DNA from 2 places in the Kitasatospora sp. NBC_00315 genome. Region 2 is predicted to be linked to the other one. Evidence: riboswitches for the same ligand, from Rfam matches in the RefSeq annotation. Region 2 holds a riboswitch; the other holds the start of a gene.
What was found. Region 2 has a riboswitch for cyclic di-AMP ahead of OG823_RS25360 (NlpC/P60 family protein). Riboswitches for the same ligand answer to the same signal wherever they lie in the genome.
Positions count from the first base shown of each region.

Region 1: linked by a shared signal. The riboswitch ahead of OG823_RS15520 (M23 family metallopeptidase) and the one ahead of OG823_RS25360 (NlpC/P60 family protein) in region 2 are both predicted to bind cyclic di-AMP.

Region 1 covers NZ_CP108025.1:3,824,528-3,833,057, reverse strand. Annotated here, with positions in the region: gene OG823_RS15550 (hypothetical protein) at 1-183, opposite strand, end outside; gene OG823_RS15545 (SpoIIE family protein phosphatase) at 330-2,591, opposite strand; gene OG823_RS15540 (PP2C family protein-serine/threonine phosphatase) at 2,678-3,838, opposite strand; gene OG823_RS15535 (TetR-like C-terminal domain-containing protein) at 3,959-4,528, opposite strand; gene OG823_RS15530 (alpha/beta fold hydrolase) at 4,563-5,384, opposite strand; gene OG823_RS15525 (YiaA/YiaB family inner membrane protein) at 5,583-5,873, opposite strand; cyclic di-AMP (ydaO/yuaA leader) riboswitch at 6,110-6,271, shown strand; gene OG823_RS15520 (M23 family metallopeptidase) at 6,440-7,147, shown strand; gene OG823_RS15515 (hypothetical protein) at 7,196-8,134, opposite strand; gene OG823_RS15510 (GNAT family N-acetyltransferase) at 8,169-8,530, shown strand, end outside.
Region 2 covers NZ_CP108025.1:6,081,009-6,089,538, forward strand. Annotated here, with positions in the region: gene OG823_RS25345 (hypothetical protein) at 132-395, shown strand; gene OG823_RS25350 (NYN domain-containing protein) at 800-2,128, shown strand; gene OG823_RS25355 (NlpC/P60 family protein) at 2,383-3,411, shown strand; cyclic di-AMP (ydaO/yuaA leader) riboswitch at 3,823-3,995, shown strand; gene OG823_RS25360 (NlpC/P60 family protein) at 4,006-5,115, shown strand; gene OG823_RS25365 (NlpC/P60 family protein) at 5,355-6,410, shown strand; gene OG823_RS25370 (hypothetical protein) at 6,482-7,714, shown strand; gene OG823_RS25375 (glycosyltransferase 87 family protein) at 7,733-8,530, opposite strand, start outside.

The DNA of each region.
Region 1 (8,530 bases), 2.3 Mb from region 2:
CCGCTCGGCCCGGTCGGACGCCGCCAGCAGGCCGCCGACCCCGCCCGGCACGAGCTCCGCCGTCCGGCGGGCGCTCTCAGCGGCCCCCTCCAGTTCGCCCGGCCGGACCCGGAAGCCGGCCTCGCCGGAGCCCTCCCGGACGCCGCCCGCCGCCGGGCCCTTCGGGTCCGATCCGTCCGCCATGGGTGCCCCCGTCCGTGCTGGTCCGGGCGTTCGGCCGCCCGGCGGGCCGAGGCTAGCCGGGCCGGGGCGGCCGCTGCCACGCCCGAGGGCGCGAACGGGGGCGGCCGCGCGGGCGGATGTGCCGTGGTGCGCGGGCGTACGCGGTGTCAGCCGGCCGGCGGGGCGAGGCGGTGCAACAGGAGCAGGGCCACGTCGTCGGGGCGCGAGCGGTGCTCGGTGACGTTCAGGGTGAGCAGGTCGGCGAGCCGTTCCAGGCCGGCGCCCGCCCCGCCGGTGCGGCGCACCCACAGCTCCAGGCCGCCGAGCATCCGCTGCACCGACTCGTCGTAGTCCTCCTCGCGGTCCTCGACCAGGCCGTCGGTGTAGACGAGCAGCGACTCGCCGGGCTCCAGGCGGTCCACCGTCAGCGGGTACGGTGCGCCCGGGTCCACGCCGAGCGGCGGCCCGCCGGGCAGGTCGATCTCGGTGGCGCCGGCGTCCGTGATCCGCACCGGCGGCGGGTGTCCGGCGCGGGCGGCGAGCAGCGTGCCGTCGGCCGGGTCGAGGGTGAGGTAGAGGCAGGTGGCGAACAGCTCGGTGTCCAGTTCGGAGAGCAGCCTGCTGGTCCTCGCGAGGGTGGCCGCCGGGTCGTGCCCGTCGGTGGCGTACGCGCGCAGCCCGCTGCGCAGCTGGCCCATCACGGCGGTGGCCTCGGCGTTGTGGCCCTGGACGTCGCCGATGACCAGGCCCACCTTGCCGTCCGGCAGCCTGATCAGGTCGTACCAGTCGCCGCCGATCTGCATGCCCTCGGTGCTGGGCAGGTAGCGGGCGGCGGCGCTGACGCCGGGTATCTCGGGCAGGGTGCGGGGCAGCATGGCGCGCTGCAGCTCGGTGGCCCGGTGGTGGTGGGTGTCGTACAGCCGGGCCCGCTCCAGGGACTGCGCGAGGATGCCGGCGAAGGCGGAGTAGAGGGTGCGGTCCTCGCGGCTGAACGCGCGTTCGGTGGCGAAGGTGATCAGGCAGGAGCCGACCTGGCGGCCCGAGGCGATCAGCGGCAGTACGGCCCAGGCCGGCGGGGTCAGCGGTCCGCCGCCGTCCTTCCCGCCGACGGTGCGCCCTGGCTCGCTGAACAGCGGGGCGGACCGGGCCAGCGCGTGCTGCATGATGCCCTCGGAGAGGTCGGCCAGCCGGTTCAGCTCGGAGCGGCGCGGGCCGCCGTAGACGGTGTGCGAGACCGGCAGCAGCCGGCCCTCGTCGACCAGGTCGAGCACGATGCCGGTGGCGCCGAGGGCGGGGCCGGCCACGTCGGTGACGCTGGTGACGACGTCCCGGACGGTGATCGCGCGCGAGAGCGTGCGGGTCAGCGCGAGCAGCAGCGCGGCGCGGGCGCCGGCGGCGGGGGCGTCGGTTCCGGTCGGCGGGGTGCGCCGCTCCTCGGCCGCGCCGGTGCGGTCCCGGTCGGTGAGCAGGCCGGCGATCCGGACCGGCCGGTGGTGGATGTCCAGCATCACCTCGCCCAGCTCGCGGATCCCGATCACCCCGCCGCCCCGGCGCAGCACCCGGTAGACCAGCTCGTACGGGCCGCCCACGGTGAGCGCCTCGGCGAGGCCGGCCTGGACGTCGGGCAGGTCCTCGGGGTGCACGATCCGGCCGAGGTCGGGCGCCTCGGCGTGCTCGCCCTCGGGCGGCGGGGGCAGGCCGACGACCCGGTGGGCCTGGGCGTCCCAGAAGGTCTCGCCGGTCACCAGATCGCGTTCGAAGGCGCCGGCCCCGGCGGAGCGGACGGCGAGCGAGAGCAGCGGATGGGCCAGCGCCGCGCGGGTCCCGGCGGCGGCGTTGTGGACGCGGACCCCGGCAGCGGCTCCGGTGGTCGCGTGCACGTGGTCGAGCAGGTGGGAGAGGCGGTGGGCGAAGGCCTCGCCGATCGTCTCCAGCACGTCCAGGTCGCGGCGCGGGACGGTGCCCCTGTGGGCGAGCGTCAGCGCGAGGACGCCGATCGGCCGGTCGTCCACGACCATCGGCAGCGTCACCAGGGCGACCAGGCCGGTGCCCATGCCGGCGTTGCGGTTGGGGTAGTCGACGCTGGTGCGTTCGGGGCTCAGCAGATACGGGCGGCGCAGCCGCAGCGCCATCGCGGCGGGCAGCTCGCTCGCCGGGTCGACGGCGCTGTAGCGCTCGTGGGCCCAGTCCGGCAGGCCCTGCGAGGCGGTCAGCCGGAGCATGCCGGCCGGGTCGAGCAGGTAGACCGCGCATCCCTCGCCGGTGATCCAGGCCGGCCCCTCGGCGAGCACGGTGGCGAGCAGTTCGGCGGCGCTGGTGGCGCGCAGCAGCAGCCGCACGCAGCGCATGGCACTGCGGGTCCCCGGGACGCCGGTCGGCGTCCGGCTCTCGTTCTCGGAGGAGGGGAACCACGGCGAGGTCAGGTCCATCGCGCTACCCGGCCTTTCCGTTTCCGTTCGACTGTTCCCGTGCGGCTGCGTGTCCCAGGCATACGTAATTCTTGAATCCTATTTGCTCAGCCCGGGAAAGGGCGGCCAAGACGCCTGACCAGGACCAGTGTCCGGTCGTCGGCCACGTCCTGCGCCACCGCCCGCAGCAGTGCTCCGGCCGTCCTGCCGTCGGGCCGGGGCAGGCGCAGCGCCGGTTCGGCGGCGGCGAGCAGGCGGCCGATCCCGGTGTCGATGTCCTGGCCGGGCACCTCCACCAGCCCGTCGCTGTAGAGCAGCATCGAGTCGCCCCGGGCGAGGCGCCCGTGCGCCGCCGGGTAGGGGCTGCCGGCCAGCAGGCCCAGCGCGGGCCCACCGTCCTCGCCGAGCAGCCAGCTGCCGCCGCGGGCCGGGCAGTAGTGGGCGGCCGGCGGATGGCCGGCGTTGAAGAGCCGGTATTCGCCGCTGGTCGGGCGAAGGGCCAGGTGGACGGCGGTGGCGAAGTCGTCGTCCCAGCCGAGCCCGACCAGGTGGTCGTTGGCGGCGGGCAGGAAGGACTCCGGCGGTACCGAGCCGAGCAGCATCGCGAAGGCACCGGACAGGTGCATCGAGCGGGCTGCTGCCCGGCTGCCCTTGCCGGAGACGTCCACCAGGACGACCTCCAGGAGATCCCGCTCGGGCTGGTGGACGCAGAGCAGGAAGTCCCCGGAGAAGGAGCTGCCGCCGACGGGGGCGAGCGCCCGGTCGAAGTGCCAGTCCAGCAGCGTGTCCGGGAGCCGGCCCAGGGCGTGGGTGTGTTCGGAGAGCTCCAGCAGCATCGAGTCGCCGCGCAGCCCGCGCAGGCCGAGCCGGTTGCGGAAGCGCGAGGTCAGCAGCCCCGCCCCGGCGGTGACGGCCAGCACCGCGGTGACGGCCACCCGGACGCCGTGCGGCTTCGCCAGCAGCGCGCTGAGCAGGCTGGCGGCCAGTACGGCGGCGGCCAGCGCCAGCTGCCGGCCGGCCCGCAGCACCAGGCAGCCCGCCACCAGCGGAAGCACCAGCGCGGACGGTGGCCAGCTGCCCGGCAGGGCGACGGACAGGGCGGCGAACAGCGCCGTCAGCGTCACCAGCAGGAGCAGGGTCTCGCGCTCCGCGCCCTGGTCGCCGTCCAGCAGCCGGCTCGCCCAGCGGCCGAGGGGGCCCCGGGTCAGGGCCCGAGCCCAGCGCGGCCTCCGGCGCCTGCGTATCGCCGCCGCCTCGGGTGCGCGCACGTCGACCTCCCCGGGCTCGGTGGCCGCGTGCACCGGCCACCTGTTGGATCAGTCAATCTAGTGCCATACGTCTGTTTGCTCCTGGTATGACCCTGCGGGCGACGCGTCGTCCCGGCCGGTTCAGGACCTGGGCCAGGACTGCAGGCCGCCGGTGAGTACGCCGATCAGCCGGGCCTGGGTGACCGCCGGGTCCTCGGCCAGCTGGAAGGCGCCGGCGATCGACAGCGAGGCGAACCCGTGCGCCACCGCCCGCACCGTCCGGGCCGCGTGGATGATCTCGGAGCCCTCCAGCCCGTACTCCCGCAGCACCGCGACGATCACCCCGACCAGGGCGGCCGCCGCTTCGGCCAGTTCGTCGTCGAGCTGCGGCGCCTGCGGCAGCGAGGCGTACCGGTGCGGGTGCTCGGTGGCGTACGCGTGGTAGGCGCGCAGCACCGCCTCGACCGCCGCGTCGCCGCCGCGCCCGACGGCCGCGGCCGCGAGCTCGGCGGTGAGCTCCTCGGTGATCCGTACCGCCACCAGGCGGCGCAGCTCGGCGAGGCCGCCGGAGACGTGCTTGTAGAGGGAGGGGGTGGCGACGCCGGCGCGGGCGGCGACGGCGGCCAGGGTCAGGGCCCCGGGGCCCTGCTCGTCGATCAGGTCGAGGGCGTGCGTGACGACGCCCTCCGGGGTGAGTCCGACGCGTGGCAAGGGGTTCTCCGTGGGGGAAGGGGCGAACGGGGGACTACGCCGACTCGCCGAGGAAGGCGAGGAGGGCGTCGGCGGTGGTCTGCGGGCGCTCCAGCATCAGGTAGTGCCCGGCCCCCTCGATCATCACCTTGCGGCCGTTCAGCGCGGCGGCCTGGTGGTCGGCGACCAGTTCGGGCTTGGGGAAGTCAGGGTCCCCGGAGCCCATCACGGCCAGCGCCGGGCAGGTCACGGCGGTGCTCCAGCCGACCGGCGCGGCGTTCCCACCGAGGTGGCCCCGGGTGGCCTGCTTGCGGCCGGGGGTCCGCAGGGCGGCCACCACGCCGGTCCGGTGCTCCTCGAAGCCGGCGGGCTTGGTGGGGAAGGCGAAGCGCTGGTAGGTGCCCCAGGTGCTGGGGAAGCGCAGCCAGAGCGCTCCGACGGTCTTCATCAGCGCCTTCTGGAAGGCGTTCGCCGGGGGGCCCTCGATGAACGCGCTCAGCAGGGCGATCCCGGCGACCCGCTCGGGGGCCAGCCCGGCCGCCCTGACCACGGTGGCGCCGGTGTACGAGTGGCCGACCAGCACGGCGCGCCCGATGCCGAGGTGGTCGAGCAGGGCGAGGGCGTCGGTGGCGATCGCGGCCGGGGAGTAGTCGTCCCAGGCGATCGAGGCGTCGCCGAAGCCGCGCAGGTCCATCGTGACGACCCGGTGGCCGGCCGCGGCCAGCAGCGGGCGCAGGTCCCGGTAGATGCTGCGGGAGACCAGCATGCCGGGCAGCAGCAGGACGGTGGTGCCGGTGCCGTGCCCGGTGTCGTCGTACCCGAGCCGGCCGCCGGGGACGTCGAGGTAACGGGTGGCGAGTGCGTCGGTGCTGGACATCGCGGGCCTCCTTGGCCTGTGGGCCGTGCTGTCGGCGTGCTGCCGATAGCCATAAAGCTAAGGCTAATAGCCTTAGCCGTCAAGCGGCGTTCGCGAGGTCGTGCCGTCCGACGGCGGGGGATGCCGTGGTCCGGGCCGACGGCGGGAGGGGGGCCGCCGCAGGGGCGGCGGGCGGCGCACGCCCCGCCCCCGCCGGGCTCAGATCCCGTCGACCTTGAACGGGTCGTGCTCGGCCAGCAGCTTCTCCAGCCGGGCCTGGTCGACCCGGGTGACGATCTCGGTGTTCTCCTGGCGGTCCCGGATCACCTTGGCCAGCGTGAAGGCGGACGTCACGGTGTACAGCAGGCCGACCGCCAGGAAGGCCCGGGTCCACGTGCCGACCGGGAGATAGGCGATCCCGACCGCGAGGGCGGTGGCGGCGATGGCGAAGGACAGCACGGCCTGGACGTGGTACGCCGCCGTGGTGCGCGACTGCATCGATGAGGTCATGCGGTCAGGATGGCCGCGCGCCATGCCGCGCACATGAGTACGTGTACTCAAAATTGGGCAGCGGTTCGTTGACACATGCTCACGATCCGTAGTGGCACCGGAAGGCAACCATGCCAAAACGCCCATTCCGCCCACACTGATGGTGACTCACATCCTCGGACGGCTTGGAATCAGAGCTGCCTAGGATTAACGTTTGATAACGCAGCGCGGTCGGCAACGCCGTGACCAGACGGCACCGTGCGCCTGCGCCTAATCCCGACGACGGGCCCTGCGGGGTGCGTCCGGGAGCCGGGGAACCACCGTTCCTTGGGGTGAATCGGCCAGGCCCAGGCCCGGCCGTAGGAGACCTTCCTGCTCCGAACCCGTCAGCTAACCCGGTAGGCGCGAAGGAAGGAAAGGAGCGCGCCTCCGTGGCGTCGACGCACTCTCCGGCATACCCTCCCGGCTCCGCGGCCGGAACCCAGCTGCTCGAAGAGCCCGGGCCGCCGGCCTACGCCGGTGCGTACGGGGACTCCCCGGGCGGTGGGGCCGCGGCCTCGCAGTCGGCCGACAGCAACCGGCACCGGATGCCCCGTCAGACCCGTGGGACGGCCCCGCTGCTCGGTGTCACCGCGATGGCCGCCACCCTCGGCGCCACCGGTTTCGCCTCCGCGACCCCCGCCGCCGCACCGGCCGTCAGCACGCCCGACGAGGCGCCGGCACTCTCGGCCGACCCCGGACTGGCGCTCGCCGCCCGGATCCAGCAGCAGGCCGACAGTCAGCGCACCGCCGCCGACGAGAGCGCCCGGGTGGTGGCCGCCCAGGTGGCCGAGACCAAGCGCGCCGCGCAGCAGCACGAGGCCGAGCAGGCCGCCGCGGCCGCGGAGCGGGCCGAGCTCGACGCCGTCCAGCTGCCGGTCCACGACTACCACCTGTCCGCGCACTACGGGCAGAGCGCCTCGTACTGGGCACACCTGCACACCGGCCTCGACTTCGCCGCCTCCACCGGCACCCCGGTGTACGCGGTCGGCTCCGGCAGCATCACCTCGGCCGGCTGGTCCGGCTCGTACGGCTACCGGATCATCCAGACGCTGCCCGACGGCACCGAGATCTGGTACTGCCACCTCTCCTCGATCCTCAAGACCTCGGGCAAGGTCGTCCCGGGTCAGCAGATCGGCAAGGTCGGCGCCACCGGCAACGTCACCGGCCCGCACCTGCACGTCGAGGTGCGCCCCGACGGCGGCGCTCCGGTCGACCCGGAGGCCTGGTTCCAGCAGCGCGGCCTCAACCCCTGACGGACCGTCCCGGCCCCGGCCCCGCGCGGGGCCGGGGCCGGGCGCCGTTCACTCCCCGGCGTCCTGCTCCTGCGGGAGGCCGTCCTGGGGGAAGCCGTCCTGCGGGTACGCGTCCTCGGCCGGCAGGGTCGCCAGGTACGCGTCGATCTCCTCCTGGCCCGGTTCGGGCGCCAGGTCCGGGTACTGCGTGACCAGCAGCTCGGCGAGCCCCGGCACCGTCCAGCCGCCCAGCAGCTCCAGGGCCCGCGCGACGACCGCCGCCTCGAAGTCCGCCGGATCGCCCGCCAGCTCCGGCGGCATCGGCAGCCCGAGTGCGGTCAGCCCGGCCAGGTTGCGGTAGCTGCGCCGGGTCAGCCCGTCCTCCAGCAGCAGCCGCCCGCCGTCGGTGGCCATCCCGATCGCCAGCATCCGGGCCGGACCCCAGCCACCGTCGCCGTCCACCCGGTCCAGGACGCCCGCCTCCTCCAGCGCCCGGTACGCCGACGCGCGGTCCTCCTGCGCCAGCTCGCGGAAGCCGTCCAGCCAGGCGCGCACCGCCGCCGGATCCCGGTCGTCCACGCCGTCCGCGCGCAGCAGCAGCGTGTACAGCCGGGGCCAGGTCACCAGGTCCGCCCGGCGCAGCAGCCCGGCCGCCACCTCGCCCTGCCACTCGGCCTCCGCCCGCAGCCGCTCCCGGCGCTTGGCGTTCAGCCGCTTGACGGCCCGCTGGTGCTCGATCAGCAGCAGCACCGCCGCCCCGTACGCGAGCGGGTCCTCGTCCGGGGCCGGCTGGACGTACAGGTGGAGCCGCTCGTACAGCAGCTGCTCCAGCAGGGCCGAGGTCAGCTCCGGCCAGCCGTCGTGCAGCCTGGCGCCGCCGAGCTCCAGCAGCGTCAGCACCACCCGCAGCGGGCCCTCGGCCACCGGTTCGCGGCCCTCGGCCGCCGCCCAGGCGAGCAGTTCGGCGGACCGGGTCCGCGGGACGAGCCGCAGGTCATCGTGGTTCATGTGACGAACGGTAGCCGCTGTACCGTTGTCCGACATGGTCCCCGTACAGCTCACCGGCCCGCGTCTGTCCATCCGCGAGTTCCAGCACACCCCCGGCGACGTCGACGCGCTGCACGCGGTCTTCGGCGACACCGAGACCGCCCGCTACCTCCCGTTCGAACCGCGTGACCGGGAGACCTGCGCCGACCAGATCGCGATCTACCTGGAGGAGGCCCAGGCCGAGCCGCGCACCGTCTACCGCCTCGCCGTCACCCGGCACGAGGACGGCGAGCAGGCCGCGCCGATCGGCAACGCCGTGCTCGGCGTCGAGGGCGTGCGGGCCGCGTTCGTCGGGTACGCGCTGCGCCGCGACACCTGGGGCCAGGGCTACGCGAGCGAGATCACCCGACTGCTCTG
Region 2 (8,530 bases):
GGACCGGTGGCCGGTGCGCGGGACCCAGGCAATAGGCTTGGGGCGGGCATTCCCCGCCTCCCGCCGTCGACGCCGGGACACCGGGGGGAGCGCCTCCCGCCCAGACAGGGAACAGCCGAGAGGACCCCCCGATGACCGTCCCCGCCCTGACCGCAGAGACCCGCTGGCGCTGCACGCTGTGCGGCAACCTGACCCGCTTCGACGTCACCCGTTCCGCGAGGGTCGTCGAGTACCTGCACTTCGATCTGGCGGGCGAGTCCAAGGTCGAGGAGACCGAGGTGCTGGCCGAGACGGTCGAGTCGGTGCGCTGCCGCTGGTGCAACGCGGTGGACCAGATCGAACTGGTGGACCGGCCGGGTGCCGAGAGCGCCGAGGCCGGCGGCGCGCAGGCCTGACCCGCGGCCTGGCCGGCGGCGCCCGGCCGGGGCGCCGCCGGGCCCGGGGGAGTGTGGCGCGGCGCGGTGTGGGGCACGGTAGACGGGACAATTGCAGAGAGCGGTGAGTTTCGGGGCAGCGGCAGCCGGCCGTGAGCACCCCGCGCGAGAGGATCGGAGCCGAGGACGTGGTGGACGCAGCGAGGGAGCCCGCCGAGTCGCAGGGGCAGCCGCCCGCTGTGGACACGAGCCCCCCGGACGCGGACGGGGCCGCCCCGGCCGGCGCCCGCGGCGATGCCACGACGGGCACCGGCCACGCTGCCGCGGGCACCGCTGCCGAGCGGGACGGCCACGAGCGGGACGGCCACGAGCCGGGCGGCCGTGCCACCGGTGACGAGCCGGGCGGGCCGGACGCCGCCGGGCCGGTGCCCGAGGGCCGTGCACCCGAGCAGCTCGACCGTCCGCTGCCCGAGGGCGTCCGCCGCCGGGTGGTCGGAATCGCCGCCGACGCGCTGGGCGGCCTGCCCGTCGGCGAGCTGCCGCTGTCGCTGCGTCAGTACGCCAAGTTCACCCCGGCCCGCCGGGCCAAGTACGCCGCCACCGCGCTGGCCGCGGCCCTGGAGGCGGAGCCTGCCTTCCGGGTGCGGATAGCGGACCGGTTGCGCCTGGGCCAGCCCGACCTGGTCTCCGCGCTGGAGGCGGGCAGCGTACCGGGCGCGGCCGACCCGATGGACGTCGCCACCGCCGCCTACCTGCTGCGCCCGCCCGGTTGGTCGCGGCTGGTCGCGCAGGCCGGCGAGCAGGCCGAACGGGCCGGCGCCGAGGGCGCGGTCGCCGAGGCCACCCGGCTGAACGAGAAGCTCCAGGCGGAGCTGGCCGAGGCGCGGGCCGCCGCGCGGGCCGACCTGGACCGCCGCCGGGCCGAGTCGGAGGGCGTGCGCAGGGAGGCCGAGTCGCTGCGCAAGAAGGCGCGCTCGCTGGAGAGCGACACCCGAAGGGCCCAGGCCGAGGCGCGGAAGCTGGCCGCCGAGCTGGAGGCGGTCCGGGCCGCCGCCGCCGCGGAGCGCAGCGCCGCCGAGAGCGAGGCGCGCCGGCTGCGGCACCGGATCTCGGAGCTGGAGACCGCGGTGGAGCAGGGCCGCCGCTCCGCGCGCGAGGGCCGCAGCGTGGAGGACATGCGGCTGCGGCTGCTGCTGGACACCGTGCTCCAGTCGGCCCAGGGGCTGCAGCGGGAGCTGGCGCTGCCGGTCGCCCAGATCCATCCGGCCGACCTGGTCGAGGCGGTGCAGCCGGCCTCGGCCTCGCCGCACGACGTGGCCCGGCGGGCGCTGGCGGAGGACGATCCGGCGCTGCTGGACCAGTTGCTGGCGATCCCGCAGGTACATCTGCTGGTGGACGGCTACAACGTGACCAAGACCGGCTATCCGACCCTGCCGCTGGAGCAGCAGCGGATCCGGCTGCTCGGCGGCCTGGCGATGCTGGCGCAGCGCACCCAGGCGGAGGTCACCTGTGTCTTCGACGGCCAGGACCTGGACGTCCCGGTGATCCTGGCGCCGCCGCGCGGGGTCCGGGTGCGGTTCAGCCGTACCGGGGAGACCGCGGACGAGCTGATCCGCCGCCTGGTGCGGGCGGAGCCGCAGGGGCGTCCGGTGGTGGTGGTCTCCACCGACCGCGAGGTGGCCGACGGGGTGCGCGACGCGGGGGCCCGGCCGGTGGCGTCGATTCTGCTGCTCAACCGGCTGGCGCGGTCCTGAGACGTCCGGCCCCTCGGACCGTCGCGGGGCCGGTGCGCGGGCCCGGCGGGGGCGGGCGGGGGCGCCCGGAGTGACAGCTGGTCAGCGGCTTGGTGACGCGGGTGTGTGGGTCACGTGAAATCCCCGCCGGAGCTCCAGGTTCATGGTCCCGTGGGAGTGGCGGAAAGCTCTGATCTTCACTAGGGTCTGGCGTCAAACCTATTTCCGGATACTCACTCGTTCGGGTGAGTCCGCAGAAAGAAGGAGCGGGTCTTTTGGCCTCCCACCGCCGTCCTAAGCAGCCGAGCCGCGCACGGGTCTCCGTGCTCACCGCTGCGGCGGCGACCGCGGTCGCCCTCTCCGCCCAGATGAGTGCCCACGCCGCGCCGGCGCCCAAGAAAGAGGACGTCAAGGCGCAGGTCGACCAGCTCAACACGGAGCAGGAGCAGGCGGCGGAGCGGTACAACGGCGCCAAGGAGCGGGCCGACCAGCTGCGCAAGCAGGCGGACCAGCTGCAGGACCAGGTCGCGCGTGGCCAGGACCAGATGACCCACCTTCAGGCCGGTCTGGCCGAGGTGGCCGGCGAGCAGTACCGCACCGGGGGCATCGACCCCTCCGTCCAGCTGATGCTCACCTCCGACCCCTCCGGCTACCTGGAGCAGGCGGCCAGCGTCCAGCAGGCCACCTCCAGCCAGGCGGACGCGCTCAAGGGCCTCCAGGACCAGCAGCGCCGCCTGGACCAGCAGAAGATCGAGGCCGCCGCCGTCCTCGCCTCGCTGGACGAGACCACCAAGGACCTGAACCAGGCCAAGGCGGACGTCAACAAGAAGCTCCAGGAGGCGAACGCGCTGCTGAGCCAGCTCAGCGCCTCCGACCGGGCCTCGATCACCCAGGGGGACGGCCGCGCCTCGCGCGACTCCGTCCGGGTCGACCTCTCCGCGCTCCCGCAGGCCGCCGGCTACGCCGGTGTCGCGGTCGCCAAGGCGATGAGCAAGCAGGGGTCGCCGTACGTCTGGGGCGCCACCGGCCCCAGCACCTTCGACTGCTCGGGCCTGATGGTGTGGGCCTACGGCCAGGCCGGGGTCTCGCTGCCGCGTACCTCCCAGGAGCAGGGCAACGTCGGCGCCCGGGTCCCCTCGCTCGCGGACGCCCAGCCCGGCGACCTGATCGTCTACGGCAGCGACCGGCACCACGTGGCGATGTACATCGGCAACGGGCTGGTCGTGCACGCACCGCACACCGGTGACGTGGTGAAGGTGATGAAGGCGGACGCCATGCCGATCAACACCATCCGCCGGGTCTGACGCACCGGGAGGCGCCCGGTGCCGGGCGCCCCGGGCCTCTCCCGCTCGGCCCCTGCGGGCCGGCCGCCCTCGGTCGCGGCGAGCGGACAACGCCCGCATAACGGACATTTGCTGACCGTTCGCCACATCCAACACGCCCGAACCCGGGGAAATCGTTCTGTGATCTGGAACACCCCCGGCCGGCGCTCCGTGTGACCAGCTGATGAAAAACAATCAGCCCTCCGTGGGATTCCGGTCACGGATGGTCATATGTGCCACCGAACTCGGCCGTCATTCCAACTTTTTTCCTACAACGATTTGAACGGATCACGGTTTCGTTACTAGGGTCATGCCTCGAACCACCGCACAGTCGATCACCCAGTCCGGGTGGCGGCGGGGGTTACCGCCGAGTCCGCGAAACAGCCGGGCAGTCAACTGCTCACGGGGAAGCCCCTGTGGGGGTGCTGTGGAACGGAGCCGGGGAACCATGTTCCTCGGGGTGAATCGGCGCCAGGTCGGCCGCGTGCGGCCGGTGAGGCGTCGTAGGGCATGTCTTCCAGCCCGAACCCGTCAGCTCACCCGGTAGGCGGACGTAGGAAGAAGGAGTCCGCCTTCGTGGCGTCCCATCGTCGTCCCAAGCCTGCCGGCCGTGCCCGCGTGTCGATCATGACCGCTGCTGCCGCCGCCGCCGTGGCCCTCTCCGCGCAGTCCGGCGCCCACGCCGACCCCGCGCCGACCAAGGACCAGGTCAAGGAGCAGGTCGACCAGCTCAACGAGCAGGCCGAGGTCGCCACCGAGCAGTTCAACGGTGCGCAGGCCAAGCAGCAGGAGCTGCAGAAGCAGGTCGGTGACCTGCAGGACAGGGTGGCCCGTCAGCAGTCCCAGGTCACCGACCTGCAGGGCGGTCTGGCCGAGATCGCGGCGGAGCAGTACCGCAACGGCGGCATCTCGCCCACCGTCCAGCTGATGCTCTCCAGCAGCCCGGACAACTTCCTGACCCAGGCCGGTTCGCTCAACCAGGTCGGCGACTCGCAGAGCAGCGCGCTCAAGGAGCTCCAGGCTCAGCAGCGCAAGCTCGACCAGGACAAGTCCGAGGCGCAGGGCAAGCTCGCCGAGCTGGACTCCACCACCCAGCAGCTCAAGGCCAGCAAGGACGAGGTCCAGGGCAAGCTGGCCAAGGCCACCGAACTGCTCAACACGCTGACCGAGCAGGAGCGCCAGGCCCTGCGCGCCGCCGAGGCCAAGTCCGCCGCGGACGCCAAGGCGCAGGCCGACGCCGCCAAGGCCAACACCGACCGCGCCTCGCGCGACAGCGGCCGCAGCTCGCTCAGCGCCTCCACCGGCTCCGCGCCGGCCTCCTCCGTCCCGGCCAGTGGCCGTGCCGCCGCCGCCATCGCGGCCGCCGAGAGCAAGCTCGGTTCGCCGTACGTCTACGGCGCCACCGGCCCGAGCTCCTTCGACTGCTCGGGTCTGACCGGCTGGGCCTACGCCCAGGCGGGCGTCACGCTGCCGCGCACCTCGCAGGCGCAGGCCTCGGCCGGCACCCGGATCGGCACCAACATCGCCAACGCGCAGCCCGGCGACCTGATCATCTACTACAGCGGCATGACCCACGTGGGCCTCTACGTGGGCGGCGGCCAGATCATCCACGCCCCGCACACGGGCGCGGTGGTCCGCTACGAGTCCGCCACGGTGATGCCGATCGCGGCCATCGTGCGCATCTGACCTCCCGCCGAAGCGGCGGTACCGACAGGCCCGGCCCCCGATCCCCGGGGGGCCGGGCCTGCGGCTTTCCGGGGAGCCGAGTGGATGTCCGATTAGGGGTCAAATATTCGTGTTGAGAGGGGTTTGGACTCGGTCGCGCTGACTCGCTAACGTCTGCCACCTGGCCCCCGCACGGACGGCCGCCCAGCCCGGGCGGCGGCGGTGGCCGGGCCGCAGGAATGGAGCCGCGCCGTATGGCGATGCACCGTCACCAACTGCCAGGTGTGCACACACTGGTCCGCGCGCTGGTGCTCACCGCCGCCGCCAGTACCGCGCTCGGCGTGACGGCCGGCGGCAGCGCCTTCGCCAACCCGGGTGCCCCCGGTGGGCCGCCCGACCGCAACGATGTCAAGGCCCAGGTCGACCAGCTCTACGGCGAGGCCGAGCAGGCCTCGGAGAAGTACAACGCGGCCCAGGAGTACCAGCGCAGGCTGATCGCCGAGACCGGCGCGCTCCAGCAGCAGGTGGCGCTCGGGCAGGACGAGCTCAACCGGCTCCGCGGCGACCTCGCTGTGGTCGCGGGCGCCCAGTACCGGGCCGGTGGCATCGCGCCGACCGCCCAGCTGATGCTGGCCTCCGACCCGGCCGGCTACCTCTCCCGGGTGAGCAGCCTGGACCAGGCCGCCGAGCGGCAGAGCGACGCCCTGCGCGAGGTGGCCGACCACCAGCGCAGACTGGACCAGCGGCGCGCGGAGACCGGTGCCAAGCTCGCGGAGCTGGAGGAGGCCCGCCGGGCGCTGGCCGACAACAAGCAGCAGATCCAGCAGCGGCTGGCGCAGGCCCAGCGGCTGCTCAACGGTCTCGGGGTCGGCGGGCGGGCGAGGTTCGTGGCGCAGGACGCCCGGGAGGCCGAGCAGCGCGTCACCCGGGGCACCGACCGGCTCGACCTCGGCACCGCCCCGCCCGCCTCCGAGCGCGCGGCCGCCGCGCTCGCCGCGGCCGTCGCCAAGATCGGCTCCCCGTACGTCTTCGGGGCGACCGGGCCCGGCGCGTTCGACTGCTCCGGTCTGATGTACTGGAGCTGGCGGCAGGCCGGAGTGACCCTGCCGCGGACCTCGCAGGGGCAGGCCTCGGCCGGCCGGCGGGTGAGCCTCGCCGAAGCGCAACCGGGAGACCTGGTGATCTTCTACAGGGACATGCACCACGTCGGCATGTACGCCGGCGGGGGAGTCGTCGTGCACGCGCCCTACCCCGGCGCCCGGGTGCGGTACGAGAGCGTCAACGCGATGCCCGTCGCGGAGGTGGTCCGGCTCTGAGCCGCACCCGGCCGGATCCGGCGGACGCGATCGGCGACCCGCCCCGTGAGGAACCCGGGGCGGGTCGCCCCGTGCTGTCCCGGCGCGGCGCGCTGCTGCTCGCGGCCGGCGCGCTGACCCAGCTCTCGCTCCCCCCGGCCACGCCCGTGCCCCGGGCGGCGCAGGCGCCGACGCCCGGTGAGGTGGCCGCCCTGCTGGCCGCGCGCGCCGGGGCGCTGCGGACGCACGACGCCGCGGCCCTCCCGGTCGGCGGCGCCACCGCCGGGGCCGAGGGGTCGGAGCCGGTGGCCAGGATCGCAGCCGTCCCGCTGGCCGCCCTGGAGTACCGCACGCCCACCCGCGCCGCTCCCGGCCCGGACAGACGGCCGGTCGTCGACGCCGTCCTCGCGGTGCGCGTCGAGGGGTACGACGACCATCCGGCGCTGTTCTCCCGCCGGATCACCCTGATACGCGGGGCGGGGCCGCGCGGGGCCCGGCCCTGGCGGGTCGAGCGGGAGGAGGCGGCCGGCGGCGCCGTACCGCTGTGGGACCTCGGCACGGTGGAGGCCGCCGCGGGCACGCACTGCCTGGTGCTCGGCACGGCCGGCGCCGCCACCGCGCCGGCCGCCCTGGTGCCGGTCGCCGACCGCGCGGTGGCGGCGGTCAGCGCGGCCTGGGGCACCGGCTGGGCCGGCCGGCTGCTGCTGGAGGTCCCCGCCACCGAGGACGGCTTCGCCCGGCTGCTGGACGTCCCGCCGGCCGACTGGGCCGGCATGGCGGCGGTCACCAGCGCCGCGGCCGGCGCGCCGGCCGGCACCCCGGCGGACCGGGTGCTGATCAACCCCGAGGCGTACCAGCGGCTCAGTGAGCTCGGCCGGCAGGTCGTCGTCACGCACGAGGCCACCCACGTCGCGACCCGCGCGGACACCCGACCGTGGACCCCGCTCTGGCTCTCCGAGGGCGTCGCAGACTGGACGGCCTACCGGGAGACCGGGCGCACCGCCCGGCAGATCGCGCCGGAACTCACCCGGGACGTCGCCGCGGGGCGGCTCCCCACCGCGCTGCCGACCGCCGCCGACCTGGCACCCGGCGCGAAGGACATCGCGCAGGCCTACGAACTCTCCTGGCTGGCCTGCGAGCTGATCGCGCGCCGGTACGGGCCCGAGCGGCTGGTCGGGCTCTACCGGGCGGTCGGCGCGGCGGGCGCCGGCGCCGCGCCCGAACGGCGCCTGGACCTCGCCCTGCGCGCGACGCTCGGGACCGGCCTCGCCGACTTCACCGCGCTGTGGATCGCCGAGACCCGACGGCAGCTGGCCGGCGGCTGAGGACGGCCGACCGCCGCCTCAGCGCTCGGCGCCCGCGGTCCGGCGGTCGATGCCGTCCAGCAGGTCCTGCTCGTACGCGATGCCCGGCCGCACCGGGTAGCCGGTGCCCGCCGGCGCGTCCACCACGGTGGCCGGCAGCGCGACCGGGACGATCGCGGCCGTCGGCACCCGGGTGGAGCGCCACAGCCGGACGCAGGAGAGCACGGCGGCCGCGAGCAGGAGCAGGTTGCGCAGGCCCAGGACGATCACACCCCAGGTGTGGCTGCCGGTCACCTGGACGAACAGCAGCGGGAACTCCAGCAGCGTCAGCGGGGTGGCCAGCAGGATGAGCACGGCGACCGGCCGCTGCCCGGTCGCACGGACGGTCAGGCAGACCGCGGCCGCGCCGACCAACCAGACCATGTACTGCGGGCTGATCACCCGGCTGGTCACGGTGAAGATCAGCAGTGCGGAGAGCGCCGCGTCGTACGTGGTGGCGGCGGTGCGGTGCTTCAGGGTCAGGCGCCAGAACAGCAGCCAGGCGAAGCCGCCCAGGGTGCCGGCCACCATGACCTTGGAGATGACGTCCACCCACGGCCCGAGCATCTCGTTCGAGCCGTAGTTCATCTTCACCTCGCCCGTCCAGGCCCCGGCCATCCGGGCGAAGTGCAAGGGCATGGCGCCCAGTGACTCGACCTCGATGCCGCGTTCCTTCTGGAACTTGAGGAACTCGAAGGCGCCGTTCATACCGGCCGCCAGCAGGAACCCCAGGCTGCCAGCGGTCGCCGCGGCCGAGGTCCAGGACCGCCGGGTGCGCCGGCCGGACGGTGTGCCGAT